DNA from 2 places in the Caproicibacterium sp. BJN0003 genome. Region 1 is predicted to be linked to the other one. Evidence: predicted binding sites of a transcription regulator. Region 1 holds the regulator's gene; the other holds the start of a gene.
The links. The regulator HrcA, encoded in region 1, represses chaperone genes, less so after heat shock. The targets are predictions, from matches to a motif close to TGTTAGCACTCNNNNNNNNNGAGTGCTAACA.
Positions count from the first base shown of each region.

Region 1 (13,996 bases):
AAGCAGTTCGCTTATTCCCGTCTTCCACAGGAAATCCGGCCAAAGCAACGCGCTATGCGTTTACAAAGTGGTTCTATGGAGATTATTTTGAAGAATTTCAGCGTCGGCATATTCCGATCACCGTTGAATTTTCTCCAAATCGCCGTGATGAACCGGATTGGTCGAAACTTTATGAAGTCGCAAAAGACTTTCCGAAATTGGATATTGTTTTGGCAGATGGATTTCAGCGTACAGCATGGACTTTAATCAAGCTTTTGCGGGAATGTCAGAACCTGTATGTGCAAACTTCCGGGCTGGATGTTCACAGAGAGCTTGAATATATGGTGAATCAGGTTGGAGCACAGCGCTTTATTGCTGGTTCTAAATTCCCGGTTTCCACAATTGGAACGATGGTCGGTCAAGTGACGTTTGCCAATCTGTCATTTGAAGAGAAAAAACTGATTGCAGGAGATAATGCTCGCAGAATCATGGGACTGCCGATCAAAGGAGGGAATTTATGATGGAAGCAAGCAAAAAATATCGCGTGATTGATTCTCATGCACATATGGGACCAATCTGGAATTTTTACCTTCCTTATAATAACGAGTATCAGATGCTCGATAATATGGATCGTTTGGGCGTGGATACCGTCGTCTTTTCTTCTAATATGGCAATTTCAGGCGACCCTGTCAGAGGAAATCAGTATACGTTGGACGTTTGCCGCAGACATCCGGGTCGTTTTCTGGGGCAGTATATGGTAAATCCGAACTATCCGGAGCTGTTTGATGAAGAAGTGCCAGAGTATTTTTCTCATAAAGAAATCGTTGGATTTAAGGTTCATCCGGAACTTTCCGGAGATTATCCGCTTGATGGGAAGAATTATGAAAAGATGTTCCGCTATGCGAGTGAACATCATATCCCAATTTTGAGCCATACTTATTTTGGCGGAGATCGGCTGAGTGTTTTTGAAGAGCTCGCAAAAGAATACCCGGAGGCACCGCTGATTATCGGTCATGGCGCAATGGATCTTGGAACCGGAAAATGTATTGAACTTTGCAATCGTTATTCGAATCTGTATTATGATCTTTGCAGCCCGGTCAATAAGCGTTATGGGGCATTGACCATGGTTGATCAGGAGTTAAATCCTGATAAGGCCCTTTATGGAACAGACGGACCATGGAATGATCCTGCGGTCAGCTTGGGTTCGGTGCTTCTCAGCGGAATTGATCCTCAAAAACTTGAAAAATGGTTTAGCGGAAATTTCTTGCGGCTTTATACTCGTGCAGCTGCAGCCTTTGCCGACTGAGCCCGGATGAAAAGGGGGCATTATATTGAGTGATATTTATAAAAAAATAGAGGAACTTTCTTTGAAAATCCCAAAACATACTTCTTCAATTGGACGTTATAACATGATGACGGTGTTCGGAGAAAATTATCTTTATACTTCTGGAACTGGCTGCGCAAAAGATGGAAAACCTTTGGTTGTGGGGCATCTGGGAAAAGATGTTTCCTTGGAAGAGGGCAAAAAAGCGACCCGGCAATGCGCGCTGAATATTTTGGCGAATGCACAAGAATGTATCGGAGACCTAAATCGTATTTCGAAAATTATTAAAATGACAGTTTTTATTGCCAGTGCAGGAGAATTTCATGAGCAAAGCGCAGTTGCGGATGGAGCTTCCGAATTGTTTTCTGCTCTTTTGGGAGCTGAGAATCAGGGGGTGCGCAGCGCAATCGGTGTGAGTGCTTTACCAAATGGACAGTCCGCGGAGATTGAAGTTCTTTTTGAATTGCAAAAAACAGGAAAGAAGGAGTCGGAATGCTGATTAACTGGAACGAGTTAAGTCAGCTGGAATTTGAGCAGTATCGTGAAAAAGCTGCAGTGGTAGTCAATTTTGCATCTACAGAACAGCATTCTTATCATCTACCGGTAGGGACGGATGCTTTTTTGGGAAAAGAAGTTACCGAACAGGCAGCAGCGCTTGCAAAGACGCCGATCATTCTTCTGCCGCAGGTTTGCTATGGATATTCACCGCATCATCGTTTTGCGCCGGGATATATCACCATGCCCCAAAAGGATTTGGTCAATTATGCCTGCGATATTTGTGAATGTGTGCGGGAAAATGGCTTTCAGAGAATGTATCTGGTCAATTCGCATGGGGGAAACCAAGTTTATCTTTCTGCTGTGATCAATGAGATGGGCGAAAAACATGGAACCTCTTTTGCTCTCAAAGAATTGCGTTATTGGGATGTAGCAGGCCCAAGAATCAGCGAGATTCGGGAGTCAAAGTTAGGCGGAATGGGCCATGCAGGTGAATTTGAAACTTCAATTATGATGTATCTTCACCCAGAGCTTGTTCATAAGGAATTAATTCATGAATGTGATCCGGTACCCGGAGACCCGTGGTTTCAACGTGATCTTCTGGGCTACAAAAAGTATCAGAAATATGCGAATTTCAATGAGGTGAATCCCGAGGGACATATTGGGCAGCCACATCTTGCATCACCAGAAAAAGGAAGGCTGCTCTTCGAAGCAGTTACAGAAGAGTTGGCAAAATTTTTTGATTACTTTAATCGGTAACGTTTTGAGACCATTTTAATTTACTTACAATTCTCCTATTTATATAGAGAAGCACCCTATCTGCAATTTGCAGATAGGGTGCTTCTCTTTTTATGAACAATAAAAAATCGGGACTGTTATCCTATTAAGATACAGTCCCGATTAGAAGATGTGTTTTAATCAAACAAATTCTTTAGCTTATCGAAAAAAGACTTACGGTTTTGATAGTTCTTATCGTTGGCGGAGTCATCAAAATTTCGCAGCAGTTCCTTTTGCTTTTCAGTCAGATTCTTCGGAACCTCGATCGTAACGCGGACATATTGATCTCCGCGTCCACGGCTGCCGAGCTTTTGAATGCCTTTTCCGCGCAGCTTAAAGATATCGCCGGGCTGTGTGCCCTCGTGTACCTGGTAGCTTACTTTGCCGTCGATTGTAGGAACAACTACTTCGGCGCCCAGCGCAGCTTGGCTAAAGGTAATCGGCATTTCGCACCAAACATCAAATCCGCGGCGTTCAAAAATCGGATGAGATCTTACCGAAACAAATACATGAAGATCTCCTGCGGGGCCTCCGTGCGTTCCAGCGTTGCCCTGTCCGGAAATATTGAGTACCTGCTGATCAGCGATTCCTGCCGGGATGCTGATTTCGAGTGTCTTTTTTTGGCGAACATGACCGGTACCGCTGCAGGTAGGACACGGACTGTCGATTACTCGACCGGTGCCGCCGCAGTGATCACAGGTACGGGTAGTCTGCATAACACCAAACGGCGTGCGCTGGCTGACGTGGATTTGACCGGTGCCTCCGCAGGTAGGACAGGTTTTAGCCGAAGTGCCTTTTTTGGCACCACTTCCGCCGCAGGAAGAACAGACGTCAATTTTTTCATAGGAAACCGTTTGCTTGCAGCCTTTTGCAGCCTCCTGAAAACTGATATAAACGCTGGTTTCTGCATCGCTGCCGCGCCGTGCAGCATTCGGATTTTGACGACGAGTACCGCCGAATCCGCCGCCAAAGAAAGAATTGAAAATATCTCCGAGATCAATATCTGCATCAAATGGACTTCCGCCGGGACCTCCGCCAAAATTGGGATCAACGCCGGCATGACCAAACTGATCATACCGTGCTTTCTTTTCCGGATTGGAAAGGACTTCGTAAGCTTCATTAACCTCTTTGAATTTTTCTTCTGCTACTTTGTCTCCCGGGTGAAGATCCGGGTGATATTTTTTAGCAAGCTTTCGGTAAGCTTTTTTAATTTCGTCATCAGAAGCGTTCTTCGGCACGCCCATGACTTCATAATAATCGCGTTTTTCTGCCATTAGTTCTATCACTCCTATAGGACGCGCGAAAGGCAGCCGAAGCTGCCAGATTACGCGTTACACAAATTTTTTCAGAGAATCCGATTGTTCTGTGCTTTCTCTTCCAAAATTATTTCTTGTCTTTGTTGTCGTCTACATCTTTATAGTCTGCATCATAAACGGTGTTGCCGTTTGTATCCTGATGAGGTGCATTTGGCTGTGCGCCGCCTTGCGGGGCAGCACCAGCAGCGCCACCTTGTGGAGCAGCATTTTTGTAGAGCTTTTCGCTGATGGAGAACAGCACCTTCTGCAGTTCGTCAGATTTTGTCTTCATATCTGCAGTATCGTCTTTGCTGGAAGATTCTTTCAGAGCGGCGATCTTGCTTTCAAGTTCTGTCTTATCATTGCTGTCCATTTTGTCGCCACTGTCTTTTATAAGCTTTTCAGCGGCATAGACCATCTGCTCTGCATTGTTCTTTGCATCGACAACCTCGCGGTGCTTCTTGTCTTCCTCTGCATATTTCTCAGCATCTTTTACAGCCTTATTGATATCATCTTTGCTCATATTGGAGGAAGAAGAAATCGTAATATGCTGTTCCTTGCCGGTCGCAAGATCTTTTGCGGAGACATTTACAATGCCGTTGGCATCAATATCAAAGGCGACTTCGATCTGAGGAATTCCACGCGGAGCCGGAGCAATACCATCCAGTTTGAAGAGGCCAAGCTGTTTGTTGTCGCGGGCAAAATCGCGTTCGCCCTGCAGAACATTGACTTCAACCTGTGTCTGACCATCTGCAGCAGTAGAGAAAATCTGACTCTTTTTGGTCGGGATCGTTGTGTTGCGGTCAATTACCTTTGTCATAACGCCGCCCATGGTTTCAACGCCAAGAGAAAGCGGGGTAACATCCAAAAGTAGCAGACCTTCGACTTCGCCGCCCAGAACACCGGCCTGAATAGCAGCGCCAATTGCAACACATTCATCGGGGTTGATGCCCTTAAATGGCTCTTTGCCGCTCACCTTTTTAACAGCTTCCTGAACAGCCGGCATACGAGTGGAACCACCGACCAACAAAATCTTATTAATATCGTTGAAGGAAAGTCCGGCGTCCTTCATTGCCTGATTAACAGGGCCCATGGTGCGCTCGACCAGATCGGAAGTGAGTTCATCAAATTTTGCTTTTGTGAGCGTCATATCCAAATGTTTCGGGCCGTTTGCATCTGCTGTGATAAAGGGGAGGTTGATCTGGGTGGTGGTCATGCCGGAAAGATCAATCTTTGCTTTTTCAGCAGCTTCCTTTAAGCGCTGCATTGCCATCTTATCGTTGGAGAGATCGATGCCGTTTTCTGCTTTAAAGCCTTTGAGCATCCAATCAATGACACGGCTATCGAAGTCATCGCCGCCGAGGTGAGTATCACCAGCAGTTGCGAGAACTTCCTGAACGCCGTCACCCATTTCGATGATAGAGACATCAAAAGTGCCGCCGCCGAGGTCGTAAACCATGATCTTTTGTTCCTGCCCTTTATCAACGCCATAAGAAAGCGCTGCTGCGGTTGGCTCGTTGATGATACGTTTTACATCGAGGCCTGCAATTTTGCCGGCATCTTTTGTAGCCTGACGCTGTGCATCACTAAAATATGCAGGAACGGTGATAACTGCGCTGGTGACCGGCTGGCCAAGATAAGCTTCGGCATCAGCCTTCAGCTTTTGCAGAATCATTGCGCTGATTTCCTGAGGGGTATACTGTTTATCATCAATTTTTACTTTGTAGTCGGTGCCCATGTGGCGCTTAATAGAAGAAACGGTGCGCTCCGGATTCGCAACAGCTTGACGTTTTGCGGTTGCGCCGACCATGCGCTCGCCGTCTTTTTTAAAGCCGACAACGGAAGGGGTTGTACGTCCGCCTTCGGCATTTGCGATGACGACTGGCTCACCGCCTTCAATAACTGCAACACAGGAGTTTGTAGTGCCTAAATCAATACCAATTGTTTTACTCATATTTGTTACCTCCAAATCAATGTTTCGGTGTAAATGTTTTATTTAAATCTGCATGAAATCCATGCGGAAGGACAAAAGAAAAACTAGGGTTTCCAAAATCAATTGGCAACCTGAACCATCGCGTGACGAACAATACGGTCACCCAGTTTATAACCGGGCTGAAAAACTTCTGCAATGACATTTTCTCCAAGATCGTCACTTTCAATGTGAGAAACGGCATTGTGATATTCGGCATCAAATGGATCGCCTTTTTTGCCCATGGGTTCAACTCCAAGCTTTTTAAGTGCGGATTCCATTTGCTTTTGAACCATCTCAATCCCTTTGCGCAGGTCTTCTATGGAACAGTCTTTCTGACTGAGAGCTCGCGTCAGGTTATCGGCTACCGGAAGAAATTCCAAAACCGTCGCCGCAGTTGCATCGGCATAAGCCGTTGCTTTCTCGCGTTCGGTGCGTTTACGATAGTTATCGTATTCTGCGGCCGTGCGCAGCAGAATGTCTTTTTGCTTTTTAAGCTCCGCCTGCGCTTTTTCCAAAAGTTTTGCAGGATCCTCCTGTGGATTTTCCACTTTTTCTTCGGGCTTTGACTCAGCAGGTTCCTTTTCTTCCACCTTAGTTTTTTCAGCTTTTTCTTCCTGTGGCTTCTCTTTTTGCTTCTCTTGGTTGTCTTCTTTTTTATTCAAGATGATGCCCCCTATCTTTTTGACTCTAAAGTCATTGTAATTTCATTAATTCCGTGAGCATTCGTCCTACACTGTCGGAAAGGTACGAAAGACTCCCGAGAAGGCGCTTGTAATTCATACGCATGGGCCCTAAAAGTGCGATTGCTCCGGCAGGCGTTCCATTGATTGCATAGTGGGAAATAATTAGCGCCATGCTGTCAAGTGCCGGAACCCCGATCTCTTTTCCAATCAAAACCCGGTCACCGGGTTCAATCAGCAGGCGGTAAACTTCGTCTTGCCGCGCTAAAAATCCCATCACTCGGCGAAGATCCCCTTCTCCAACCTCGGGATAATAGAGCAGATTCGTTTCTCCATCCATGCGAACGTCAGCTCCCATTGCTTCGCGGGCTACTTCTAACAATGCCATCAATGCACTGCTCATCAGCATACCGACATTCCCCATGGAAGCCGCCAAAGATTGGATAAAAGCAGGCGTAATTTTGCGAATTGGCATGTTTACAAGCTTTTCATTAAAAACTCGAAAAAATACCCGCAAAATTTCAGGGGAAAGATCAAACTCACAATGAAAAACCCGTGTGTGCATGGTACCGTTGCTGGTCATCAAAATGACCATTGAGGTGCGACGGCTTGTCTGAACAAACTGAACTGCCCGAACAACTGCATCCCGTCCGCTGGGGGTAATGGAAATTGCCGCTAAACGGGTCATTCCAGAAAGTGCTCGTGAAACACCGTCCAAAAGTTTTTCCGGGTCATAGGCGCTGGGGAGAAGCAAAGCATCAATAAAATGCCGCTCATCCGGAGTGGTGGATTCCGGTTCAATTAAAGAGTCCAGATAAAAACGATATCCGGATTCACTGGGAACCCTTCCGGCGGAAGTGTGTGGCTGTTCCAAAAGACCCATTGCGGAAAGCTCACTCATCTCGTTGCGCACAGTGGCAGAGGAAACCGGAAACTCAAGCATCTCACACAGCACTTTGCTTCCGACCGGTTCACCGGTTTCAGTATAAAGTTCAATGACCGCTGTTAAAATTTTTTGCTTGCGTGGGCTGAGTTCCATGAAGATCACCTCTTTTGACGAGTTAGCACTCTATAAGATCGAGTGCTAACTACATTTATAAATGTACCATTACTTTGCCCCAGTGTCAATAGGGTATTTGTAAAGAGATTATGAATTGTCAAAAATTTTTACAAAAAACTAGAAAAAGGGGCCGGCAAAAAAATTGCCAGTCCCTTTTTAGAAAAGTTATTTTAAGATTTATAATGCTTCCAGCAAGGTTTCGATCAAAGAATTTGAAACCAAAAACCCCCGCGGCGTCAGTGAAAGTGATTCAGGTGACTGCGTTAAAAGCCCGGCTTTTTGGTAAGGAATCGCTGCTTCACGCAGAGAGCTTGGGATTCCATGAGAAAAGCGGCTCAGACAATCTTTTTCAGTTAGTCCTTTGCAGAGGCGCAGACGCAAAAGTGCATATTCCGAAAAACTGCCGGCAGGGATTACACGATCGGTTTCTTCTATAGGTGGTTCTCCCATCAGAAATCCCCGCAGAGAACGCGGCCAGTAAAATCGTTTTCTATTATAATAGGAAGAAGCAGAAGGACCAAGCCCAAGATATTCTTCCTGATTCCAGTATTTTAAATTGTGGCGGCTTTCATAGCCCGGCTTTGCAAAATTCGAAATTTCATATTGGGAAAAACCTGCATTTTTTAATTCTTGGCAGGCAAGAAGATATCGTTCACAGTTTTCTTCTTCTCCGGGAAGATTTAAACTGTTTCGATTTTTAAAAAACAACGTGCCCGGTTCGATTTGCAAAAGATAGGCGGAAACGTGAGAAGCACCATTTTCTTGGCAGAATCGAATGCTTTCTTTTAAAGAATCGTCGGTCTGTCCCGGAAATGCCAAAATCAAATCAAGAGAAATATTTTGAATTCCGGCGCGTCGTGCTTCTGCCATGGCGGAAGCAGCCTGTTGAGGCGTGTGTCGGCGCCCGAGAAAAGAAAGTTCTTTAGAATTTGCGGACTGAAGCCCTAATGAAATACGGTTGACACCTGCCTCAAAAAGAGGTGGGAAAAAATCGGGCGGAATTTCTCCGGGATTAACTTCCACCGTGATTTCAGCATCGGTAAGACCAAATTCGGTTCGGGCAGTATTTGTTAGACGGCAGAGCCGCTCAGCCCCTAAAAGGCTGGGGGTTCCGCCTCCAAAATAAAGCGTGTCGCAGAAAAAATCCGGGTGCTCTTTTTTCCATTTTTTCATAGTGAAAATCAAAAAATCCGTATAGGATTCCATCTGCTCTTCTGTTGCCCGCAGAGAAAAGAAATCGCAGTAAGGGCATTTTTGAACGCAAAAGGGCACATGCAGATAAAGCCCGTTCATCCGTTATAGCGATTCATCGCTTCGTCAATTTTGTCATTTACCATAAGAGCAGCTGCGGCCGCAGCGTTTTTGGTGCTTTCGTCCATCAGTTTCATTTCGTCTGTTGAAAAGTGGCTAAGGACCCAGTCTGCTAAATCCCACTGCGGATTCGGCTTTTTCCCTACGCCGATTTTAATGCGTGGAAATTGATCACTGCCGGAGAGATACAAAATGTTTTTCATGCCGTTGTGTCCGCCGTCGCTGCCCTTGCGCCGAATTCGAAGATGCCCGCAGGGGAGAGAAATATCATCAAAAAGCACAATCACTTTTTCGGGAGGGAGCTTATAAAAGCGCATGGCTTCGGTGACACTTTGACCGGAAAGATTCATAAAAGTGGAAGGCTTTAGAAGAAGCACTTTTTTACCGCCGAATGTTGCAGACGTACAAAGCCCCTTAAATTTTAGGCGGTCAAGTTTTACACCCGCGTCATCAGCAATTTTGTCAATTGCCATAAATCCGGTGTTATGGCGTGTCCCTTCATACTCTTTGCCGGGATTGCCAAGCCCCACCAGAAGATATTCAATGGAACCAATAGCTTCCGGAGATTTTTGAAAAAACATCGGGGAAAATCCTCCTTTAAAAAGATGAAAAGAAGGGGCCGCCGCCCGGGAGGCCAGCAGTCCCTTCTCTATTTTGAATTTTAACAAGCCGGATTTCAGATAAACATAGGGGAAACCGGTTTATCTTCATAGATGCGCTCGATTGCTTCTGCAAAAGTCGGAGCGGTCGGCAAAAGTGTAATTTTGTCCAGCTTCTTTTCAGGAGGCAGCGGAACTGTATCCAAAAGGACAACTTCGTCAATGACCGAATCCTGGATTCTCTGAATTGCGGGGCCGGAAAGAACACCATGAGTTGCACAGGCGGTAACGGAAAGTGCACCATGCTCCATAATTGCTTTTGCAGCATTGCAGAGGGTACCGGCAGTATCGATCATATCGTCGACCAGGATGACTTTTTTACCCTGAACGGAACCGATGATGTTCATAACTTCGCAGACATTGGCTTTTTGGCGGCGCTTATCTACAATGGCAAGCGGCGTGCCAACACGGGTTGCAAAGTCACGGGCGCGAGTAACGCTGCCGAGGTCGGGGGAAACTACCACATAATCGTCAACATGGTCTGCGACACGCTCTTTGAGGAAAGATGCCAAAAGCGGAACTCCGCGCAGATGGTCAACGGGAATGTTGAAAAAGCCTTGAATCTGTGCGGCGTGAAGGTCCATTGTGAGGACGCGGTCCGCACCGGCTGTGGTGATCAGATCGGCACAAAGCTTTGCACTGATCGGATCGCGTGCTTTTGCCTTGCGGTCCTGACGGGCATAGCCAAAGTAAGGAATCACTGCAGTGATTCGGGCAGCGCTGGCACGCTTCATCGCATCAATCATGATAAGCAGTTCCATCAGGTTGTTGTTGACCGGCGCGCAGGTCGATTGAACGATAAAGCAATCAGATCCGCGTACGGATTCCTGAAGAGAAACGGAGATCTCTCCGTCGCTGAAAGTGGTTACTTCACTCTTACCCATGGGCAGTCCCAGACATTCGCTGATCTGTTTTGCTACGCTTTTACTGGCGTTGGCAGCGAAAATCTTGATTTCCTTGCCGTGAAAATTCATGTCATATCCCCCTGTAAAATGATTCAGTTTTGTGGGCTCCTCTTTTTCCCGATTTTTTTCATGGCAGCTTGTCCTATAATAAGGTTGCCAAAAGGGGAAAAACCCTTTTTCTATCATTCCGCACAAAAAAGAAAAATTCGTAAAAAGTCTATTTTGTGTGAAATAAATATCAGAAAATATATTATTAGTATAGGTGTTTTACTATAAAATTTCAAGGGAGAAGTGATAAGAATCTGTTTTTTCGTAGGAAGCGCCATTTTTCTTTCGATTTTCTTCGAAAACCTTTGCATTTTCAAAAATTTCTGTGGAAATCATGGCAGGAAGTTGCTATAATAATAACGAAGTGGGCGAAATCTGCCACTTTGTGGATTTGAGTTTACTTCAGCAAACTGATATTAAAAGTGTAGGAGGATTATCTATGAGTCACAAGTATGTCTATCTGTTCTCAGAGGGCAACAAGGACATGAGAGAACTCCTGGGCGGCAAAGGCGCAAACCTTGCCGAAATGACCAATGCAGGAATGCCGGTTCCCCAGGGATTTACAATCTCTACAGAAGCCTGTACCCAGTATTACAATGATGGCCGCCAGATCAATGATGAGATCAAGGCGGAAATTGATGAGTATCTTGTAAAGATGGAAAAAATCTGCGGTAAGAAATTTGCAGATCCGGAAAATCCGCTTTTGGTTTCCGTTCGTTCCGGTGCCCGCGCTTCCATGCCTGGCATGATGGATACAATTCTGAATTTGGGCCTCAATGACGTTGTGGTCAAAGGTCTTGCAAAGTTCACGAACAATGAGCGCTTTGCTTATGATTCTTATCGCCGTTTCATCCAGATGTTCTCGGATGTTGTTATGGAGCTGCCGAAGCCTGAGTTTGAGAAGATTATCGATCAGAAGAAGGCAGAAAAAGGCGTTAAGATGGATACCGAGCTTTCTGCTGATGATTTGAAAGATTTGGTTGTTCGCTTTAAAGCTTTCTATAAAGAGAAAAAGGGCGAGGATTTCCCATCTGACCCGAAGGTTCAGCTGATGGAAGCAGTCAAGGCTGTTTTCCGTTCCTGGGACAACCCCCGTGCAAATGTTTATCGCCGCTTAAACGAGATTCCTTATGACTGGGGCACTGCTGTTAGTGTACAGGCAATGGTCTTTGGTAACTCTGGCGATCGTTCCGGCACAGGCGTTGCATTTACTCGTAACCCGGCAACCGGTGAGAAAGCACTGTTCGGCGAATATCTCATCAATGCACAGGGCGAAGATGTTGTCGCTGGTGTTCGTACACCTTCTCCGATTGCACAGCTCAAGCAGGATATGCCTGAAGTATACAAGCAGTTTGCTTCGATTGCAGACCGTCTCGAAAAACATTATACCGATATGCAGGATATGGAGTTCACCATTGAAAATGGCAAGCTCTACATGCTGCAGACTCGTAACGGAAAACGTACCGCAAACGCAGCTCTGAAAGTTGCTGTTGACCTTGTGGACGAGGGCATGATCGACGAGAAAGAAGCAGTTCTCCGTGTTGAGCCGAAGCAGCTTGATGCTTTGCTTCATCCGCAGTTTGACGCTGAAGCACTTAAAAAGGCAAAGGCACTTGGCAAAGGATTGGCTGCATCTCCGGGCGCTGCCTGCGGCCGTGTCGTTTTCTCTGCTGAAGACGCAAAAGAGTGGGCAAAGAACGGCGAGAAGGTAGTCCTGGTTCGCCGTGAGACTTCTCCGGAAGACATCGAAGGCATGCAGAGTGCAGAAGGTATCCTGACTGTCCGCGGCGGCATGACCAGCCACGCAGCTGTTGTTGCACGTGGCATGGGAACCTGCTGTGTTTCCGGCTGTGGTGAGATCGTTGTTGACTATGATGCAAAGACCTTTACCCTCGGCGGTAAGACCATTAAAGAGGGAGATTATATTTCTCTTGACGGCACCACCGGCAATATCTATGGAGAGGCGATTCCGAGTGCTCCGGCTACCATTAGCGGAAACTTTGGCCGCTTTATGGAATGGGCCGATAAGTACCGTCAGCTCGAAGTTTACACCAACGCTGATACTCCCCGTGATGCAAAACAGGGCCGTAAGTTTGGTGCAGAGGGAATTGGCCTTTGCCGTACAGAGCATATGTTCTTCGAAGAGACCCGTATTAAGGCAATGCGCGAGATGATCGTTGCAGAGACAACCGAAGAGCGTGAAAAAGCACTCGCAAAGATTATGCCGTTCCAGCAGGGCGATTTTGAAGGCCTGTATGAAGCAATGGAAGGCCGTCCGGTTATTATCCGTTACCTCGATCCCCCACTTCATGAGTTCCTGCCTACGAAGGAAGAGGACATTAAAGAGATTGCGGACGAGCTCGGAATTACTGTTGCTCGTTTGAAGAATGTAATTGCAAGCCTGCATGAATTCAACCCGATGATGGGTCACCGTGGATGCCGTCTGTGCGTTACCTATCCGGAAATTGCAAAAATGCAGACCACCGCTGTTATTAATGCTGCTATCGCTGTTACAAAGCGCAATAAATTTAAGGTTGAGCCCCGTATTATGATTCCGCTGGTCGGCGAAGTCAAGGAACTCAAATTCGTAAAAGATATTGTTGTCGAGACCGCGGATCAGCTGATCAAAGAATCCGGCATGGATATGAAGTATCAGGTTGGTACCATGATCGAAATTCCGCGTGCTGCTTTGACTGCAGATGAAATCGCGAAGGAAGCAGAGTTCTTCAGCTTTGGTACAAACGACCTTACACAGATGACCTTCGGCTTTAGCCGTGATGATGCTGGTAAGTTCCTGGATTCTTATTATGAGAATAAGATCTATGAATTGGATCCGTTTGCACATCTGGATCAAAAGGGTGTTGGCAAGTTGGTGAAGATGGCTGTTGAGCTGGGCCGCAAGACCCGCCCGGATATCCATCTCGGAATTTGCGGCGAACATGGTGGAGATCCAACTTCTGTTGAGTTCTGCCATGATGTTGGTCTTAATTATGTTTCCTGTTCACCGTTCCGTGTGCCGGTTGCACGTCTGGCTGCGGCACAGGCTGCGATTAAGAATCCTCGCAAGTAATTTTTTACCATTAAATTAAAAGATCTCCGCATATTGCTTAAAAGGCAATGCGCGGAGATCTTTTTTATACTGCAGAATGAGCTTCATTTTTAGAAGACCAAAATGATGTGAAGATTAACACTATAAAGCGTAAATCCAAATAGTCAGTTTTAAAAGAAACGTAACAATTCTTGACTTTTAAAGCTGTTCTATGTAAACTTTAAAGGTAAAGGAATACAAATTTACAAATAAAAAATATGCTTTTTATAAAATTGTGACATAAAACACCTTTTTATGCCACAATTAAAATACTCTGCCTTAAGGAGCCAATCGATGGACAAAACAGTGTTATTTAAAAATATAACAGAATTTGACGACAATCAGATGGTAGAATTCGCCAAATTCCTTTGGGAAAAATTGCCCGGAGGAAGAAGACTGCAGC
Region 1 covers NZ_CP111108.1:2,314,197-2,328,192, reverse strand. Annotated here, with positions in the region: gene OP489_RS11570 (amidohydrolase family protein) at 1-500, shown strand, start outside; gene OP489_RS11565 (amidohydrolase family protein) at 497-1,285, shown strand; gene OP489_RS11560 (RidA family protein) at 1,311-1,802, shown strand; gene OP489_RS11555 (creatininase family protein) at 1,796-2,557, shown strand; gene dnaJ (molecular chaperone DnaJ) at 2,713-3,849, opposite strand; gene dnaK (molecular chaperone DnaK) at 3,959-5,824, opposite strand; gene grpE (nucleotide exchange factor GrpE) at 5,923-6,504, opposite strand; gene hrcA (heat-inducible transcriptional repressor HrcA) at 6,536-7,561, opposite strand; gene hemW (radical SAM family heme chaperone HemW) at 7,760-8,875, opposite strand; gene pth (aminoacyl-tRNA hydrolase) at 8,872-9,474, opposite strand; gene OP489_RS11520 (ribose-phosphate pyrophosphokinase) at 9,570-10,526, opposite strand; gene ppdK (pyruvate, phosphate dikinase) at 10,945-13,575, shown strand; gene OP489_RS11510 (hypothetical protein) at 13,888-13,996, shown strand, end outside.

Region 2 (5,932 bases), 760 kb from region 1:
TTTTGAATCCGGGAAAAATCAGACTCTTTATACGATAACCAGTGAATGCTGGATTCCAACAGCTGCAGAGAATCAGGAGTTGGGGAAAAAGTTTTTGGTTTGGTCTTATAGCGATGAAGCAGCTGCGATTTGTGCCCAATTTGGAGAGACAACCGTCGTGCCGAAATCCGAAACGCAGCTTGATCAGGCACATCAAGCGTTTTATTCTCAGTATGGGGATCAGCTTACAAATAGGCTGATTACGGACGAATTTCTTCCAGTGGGTGCTTCTGATATGAAAGATTTTCGCAGCAGCCTTTTCGGCACTTTTGGAGCTCTTGTCAGCGGTGAGGTTACCCCGGAAAGTTGGAGCCAGGGGGTCATTACGGCAACGGATACCTTGCGGGCAAAACGAAACGCATCCACTTAAATAAACGGAAAAGGAAAGCCATAAGCTTTTCTTTTCCGTTTTCTTTTTTAAGATAATACTTGACATTATAAAAGCTTATGATATACTACGATTAGATGACCGTCTAATAGATGACCGTCTAAATAAAGAAAAATCCGGAGGGAAAATTATGCTGAAAATTTCTGAATTTTCAAAAACGTATGCAGGCGGCAAAAGAGCGGTGGATCACCTGAATTTGGAGGTTCATTCCGGCGAAATCCTTGGCTTTATCGGACATAATGGAGCGGGAAAGACGACGACGCTGCGCGCTGTTGCGGGAATTCTCGATTTTACCGAAGGAGAAATCACCATTGATGGGCATTCGATTCAAAAGGAGCCGGTAGAGGCCAAAAAAGTGATGGCTTTTTTGCCGGATAACCCTGATATTTATGAATTCCTTACCGGAATCAAATATCTAAATTTTCTTGGAGATCTGTATGAGATTCCTGCGAAAGTGCGGGAAGAGCGGATTAAAACTTATGCAGATGCGTTTGAAATTACAGGGGTTCTGGGCAGTGCGATTGGCGGATACAGTCATGGGATGAAACAGAAACTGTCTCTGGTTTCTGCCTTTATGCGCAAACCAAAGCTGCTGATTTTAGACGAACCTTTTGTGGGGCTTGACCCACAGGCTTCCTTTTTACTCAAAGGTTTTCTGCATGAATTATGCAAAACGGGAGGAGCGGTTTTCTTTTCCACGCACGTTTTGGAAGTAGCAGAAAAACTTTGTGACCGGATTGCGATTATTAAACAGGGAAAATTGATTAAGGTGGATACAACAGCTTCCATTGTTGGTGATGAGAGCTTGGAGCAGGTGTTTCTGGAACTTGAAAAGGAGGATGTGCCGCATGCGTAAGCTTGGGATTCTTTTAAAGATTAATTTTCAGGCGATGCTGCGCTCATTTTCTGTCGGAAAAAAGCGTTCGGCAGGCTGGATTGGTGCGCTTGCTTTGATGGTGTTTTTAGCGCTGTATCTTTCTGGAGTTTATAGCTTTATGCTGGCAGCTGCTTTATCATCAATAGGAAATTTGCAGCTTTTAATTCCGATGATGACAATTCTGGCAACCATTGTTTCTGTGATATTTACGATCTTTGCGGCTAGTGGTCTTGTCTTTGGCAGTAAAGACAGCAATTTATTGCTGCCTTTGCCGGTTTCGGCATTTACGGTGATGCTTAGTAAAGTGCTTGCACTTTATCTTGAAAATTTAGTGTTCTGCGGGCTCTGGATGATCCCTGCAACTGTTGCGTATCTTTTTTATGGCGGCGGCAGTGCTTTTTTGATTTTTCCGATTATTATCAGCATTATTTTTCTACCATTTTTGTCGTCTCTGCTTGCCCTTTTAGGTGGCTGGCTGATTGCATTTCTCTCTGCACACAGCCGTCATCGTGCTTTGATGGGAAATTTAATCAGCGGCATTTTGCTGGCAGTCGTTTTGATTGGTTCTATGCAGGTCAATCGTATTCTTCAAACGCTGCTTCTCAATGCAAATCAAGTTGAAAAGACATTGCATACCGGACTTTTCCTATTTGGATGGCTTATGGATGGTTTACAGGGAAATTTTCTTTCCCTCTTATGGCTGGTTTTATTCTGTTTCTTACCATTTTTGCTGATTTCGTGGGCACTCAGTTCACATTATCAGAAACTGCTTTCTAAAATGCAGAGTCACGTACTCCGCAATGATTATCATTTGCAAAAATTGGAAAGCAACAGTCAATTTGCTGCACTCTTTAAAAAAGAATGCGGCCGCTATTTTGGAACGACGATTTACTTGTTTAATACCGGAATCGGCGTATTAATGATGCTTGGATTTTCTGTTTATGCGCTTATTGCCAGGCAGAGTCTCCTTAATTTTGTCCAACAGTTCGGAGAAGAGATTCTTGTGCCGATCTTGGCGCTTGGAATTTGTATGATTCTTTCGATGACAAATACAACATGTGTATCAATTAGCCTGGAAGGCAATACTTTTTGGGTTTTAAAGGGATCCCCTGTACCAACAAGAGTGATTTTTCGCGCGAAGGCAGCGCTTAATTTGATCATTTGTTGGGTTAGCACAATTATCAGTGTTCCTCTTTTGGGCATTGCATTTTCTTTGCCGGTATTGAGCACAATCAGCCTTTTGCTGGTCGGCCTTGCAATGGGAGTATTTGTAGCACAGTTTGGATTGATGGTCAATCTTAAATTTCCGAAGATGAACGGGGAAAACGATACCATTATCGTAAAGCAATCTGCGGCGGCATTTTGTGGTATTTTTGGAGGAATGCTGCTGACGGCACTATTGGCAGGCGCATTTTATTTGCTTTCTTCTCATCTTGGAATTCAACAGTTTTTATTCCTTGCAAGTGCATTTTTACTTTTACTGGCGCTGATAATTCATCGATGGCTTTTAACGCGCGGAACCGAAATTTTTAAGACTTTATAAAAACAATCGGGGTGGAAAAATTTTCTGCCCCGATTGTTTTTTTGATTAATTTCGACTAAGATTGAACTGGAAGGATTTTCATAAAAGTAAATTAGCACTTAATTAAATAGAGTGCTAAAAATTAATTATTTGTTCACAATATATTCATGAATCCCAATTATACTAAATTCAGAACGATTGGGAAAGACTTAAAAGATGGTTTTTTAGACGTTCAGTTGAATTATGAGGAGTGAGATGCTATGAATGCACAGAATTTTACACAGAAATCCATTGACGCGGTTCAAGGCGCACAGAGCTTGGCAACAGCCAACGAAAATATGCAGATTGAACAGGTACATTTGCTGGCGGCATTGCTTCAGCAGGAAAATGGTCTGATTCCGCAGCTGATGAAAAAGATGAATGTGGATCCACAGGCATTTTTAAATGCGGTCAATCTAGAAATTAAAAAACTGCCGGGCGTTTCCGGACCAGGTAGAGAGGCGGGGAAAATTTATGTTTCTCAGGCAGTGGATTCTGCTCTGAATGAGGCAGAAAATGCTGCTTCTCACATGAAAGATGAATATGTCAGTGTTGAGCATTTACTTTTAGGATTGCTGCGCAAAGCAGACAAAACGTTAAAGGATCTGTTTCGTACCTTTGGAGTTACCGAAAGCGGATTTCTTGCGGCACTTTCCAGTGTGCGCGGAAATACAAGAGTGACCAGTGATAATCCGGAAGGAACCTATGATTCTCTTTCTAAATATGCGCAGGATTTGGTAGAGCTTGCGCGAAACCATAAATTGGATCCTGTGATTGGCCGTGATACAGAGATTCGGGACGTGGTTCGAATCCTTTCGCGTAAAACGAAAAACAATCCGGTTCTGATTGGTGAACCGGGTGTCGGCAAAACTGCGATTGCTGAGGGACTTGCCCTGCGAATTGTTCGTGGAGATGTTCCTGACAACCTAAAGGACCGCAAGCTTTATTCTCTGGATATGGGATCGCTCATTGCGGGGGCCAAATACCGCGGTGAATTTGAGGAACGTCTCAAGGCGGTTCTCAATGAAGTTAAAAAATCCGAAGGAAAAATCATTCTGTTTATCGATGAGCTGCATACCATTGTAGGCGCCGGAAAAACAGAAGGCAGTATGGATGCCGGAAACCTTTTAAAGCCGATGTTGGCCCGCGGCGAATTGCATTGTATTGGTGCAACGACCTTAAATGAATACCATAAATATATTGAAAAAGACGCTGCGCTGGAGCGTCGGTTCCAACCGGTCATGGTGGAAGAGCCAACCGTTGAGGATACGATTTCGATTCTGCGTGGATTAAAGGAACGCTATGAGGTGTTCCATGGCGTTAAAATTCAGGATCAGGCACTGATTGCAGCAGCAACCCTTTCTGACCGATATATTTCGGATCGTTTTCTGCCGGATAAGGCAATCGACCTTGTTGATGAAGCATGTGCAATGGTTCGCACCGAGATGGACTCTATGCCGACCGAGCTGGACGATGTTTCGCGTAAAATTATGCAGTTGGAGATTGAAGAAGCAGCGCTCAAAAAAGAGGATGACCGTTTGAGTCAGGCTCATCTTATCGATATTCAGAAAGAACTTGCGGAGCGTCGTGAGAAATTTAAAGAAATGAAGGCAAAATGGGATAACGAAAAGCAGTCTATTGAGAAGGTCCAAAAACTGCGCAGTGATCTGGAAGACTGCCATGCACAGATTGAGAAGGCAGAGCGGGAATATGATCTAAATAAAGCCGCCGAACTCAAATATGGCCGTTTGCCGCAGCTGCAAAAAGAGCTGGAAAAGCAGGAAGCAATCGCTGAAAAATCGCAGGAAGCCCAGCTTTTGCATGACCGCGTGACTGATGAGGAGATTGCAGAGATTGTGGGGCGTTGGACCGGAATCCCCGTAGCAAAATTGATGGAAGGCGAAAGAGAAAAGCTTTTACGTCTTGATGAACAGCTTCATCAGCGGGTGATTGGCCAGGACGAAGCAGTCCAAAAGGTGGCAGATGCAATTCTGCGTTCCCGTGCAGGCATTCAGGATCCAAATCGTCCGATCGGCTCATTCCTATTCCTTGGACCTACCGGTGTCGGCAAAACAGAGCTTGCAAAAGCATTGGCCGAGACGCTGTTCGATGATGAAAAAAATCTGATTCGGATTGATATGACGGAATATATGGAGAAATTTAGCGTATCCCGTTTAATCGGAGCGCCTCCGGGGTATGTTGGTTATGAAGAGGGCGGTCAGCTGACCGAAGCCGTTCGTCGTCATCCTTACAGTGTTGTACTGTTTGATGAGGTGGAGAAAGCCCATCCGGATGTTTTTAATGTGCTGCTCCAGGTTCTTGATGATGGAAGAATTACAGATAGTCAGGGCCGTACTGTTGATTTTAAGAATACCATCATTATTCTGACCTCTAATCTGGGTTCTCAGTATATTCTGGAAGGAATCGGAGCGGATGGTTCTATCAGCGAAGAAGCGAGAAATCAAGTTCATGCACTGCTCAGAAAGCAGTTCCGTCCAGAATTTTTAAACCGCTTGGACGAGATCGTCTTTTATAAACCTCTGCAGCGTTCTGAAATTGATCAGATTGTCAATCTGCAGATGGAAGATCTTCGTCGCCGTCTGGCAGATAAAGAACTGGATGTCACCCTTACTGACCGTGCCCGCGATTATGTGGTAGATCAGGCGTTTGATCCCGCTTATGGTGCGCGTCCACTTAAGAGATTTCTGCAGAGCAGGGTGGAGACGTTGATCGCGAGAAAGATGATTGCCGGCGAAATTGCACCGCGCAGCACGATTGTGGTGGATTATGACGGCAAGGAACTGACCGCTTCTTCTCAAAAATAAGGGAAACAAAAATCTAAAAAGTTCTTTAAAAAGCATAGAATTTTTTCATGAAATGTGATATAGTAAAAATCGGCTTTAGACGACAAAATAGTTCGTTTAGAGTCGATTTGTACTCAAAGGAGGTTCCCCACCCATGGTGAAACATCTTGTTCTTTGGAAGCTCAAAGATTCAGAACGAAAAAATGCAGTAGCAGATGCGGCACTGTTGCGCAGCCGCTTCAATTCACTGATTGGAATTGTTG
Region 2 covers NZ_CP111108.1:620,291-626,222, forward strand. Annotated here, with positions in the region: gene OP489_RS03055 (carbohydrate ABC transporter substrate-binding protein) at 1-409, shown strand, start outside; gene OP489_RS03060 (ABC transporter ATP-binding protein) at 558-1,283, shown strand; gene OP489_RS03065 (hypothetical protein) at 1,276-2,847, shown strand; gene clpB (ATP-dependent chaperone ClpB) at 3,087-5,690, shown strand; gene OP489_RS03075 (Dabb family protein) at 5,824-5,932, shown strand, end outside.
Region 2: the regulator HrcA is predicted to act here: its motif matches at 2,937-2,967, upstream of clpB (ATP-dependent chaperone ClpB).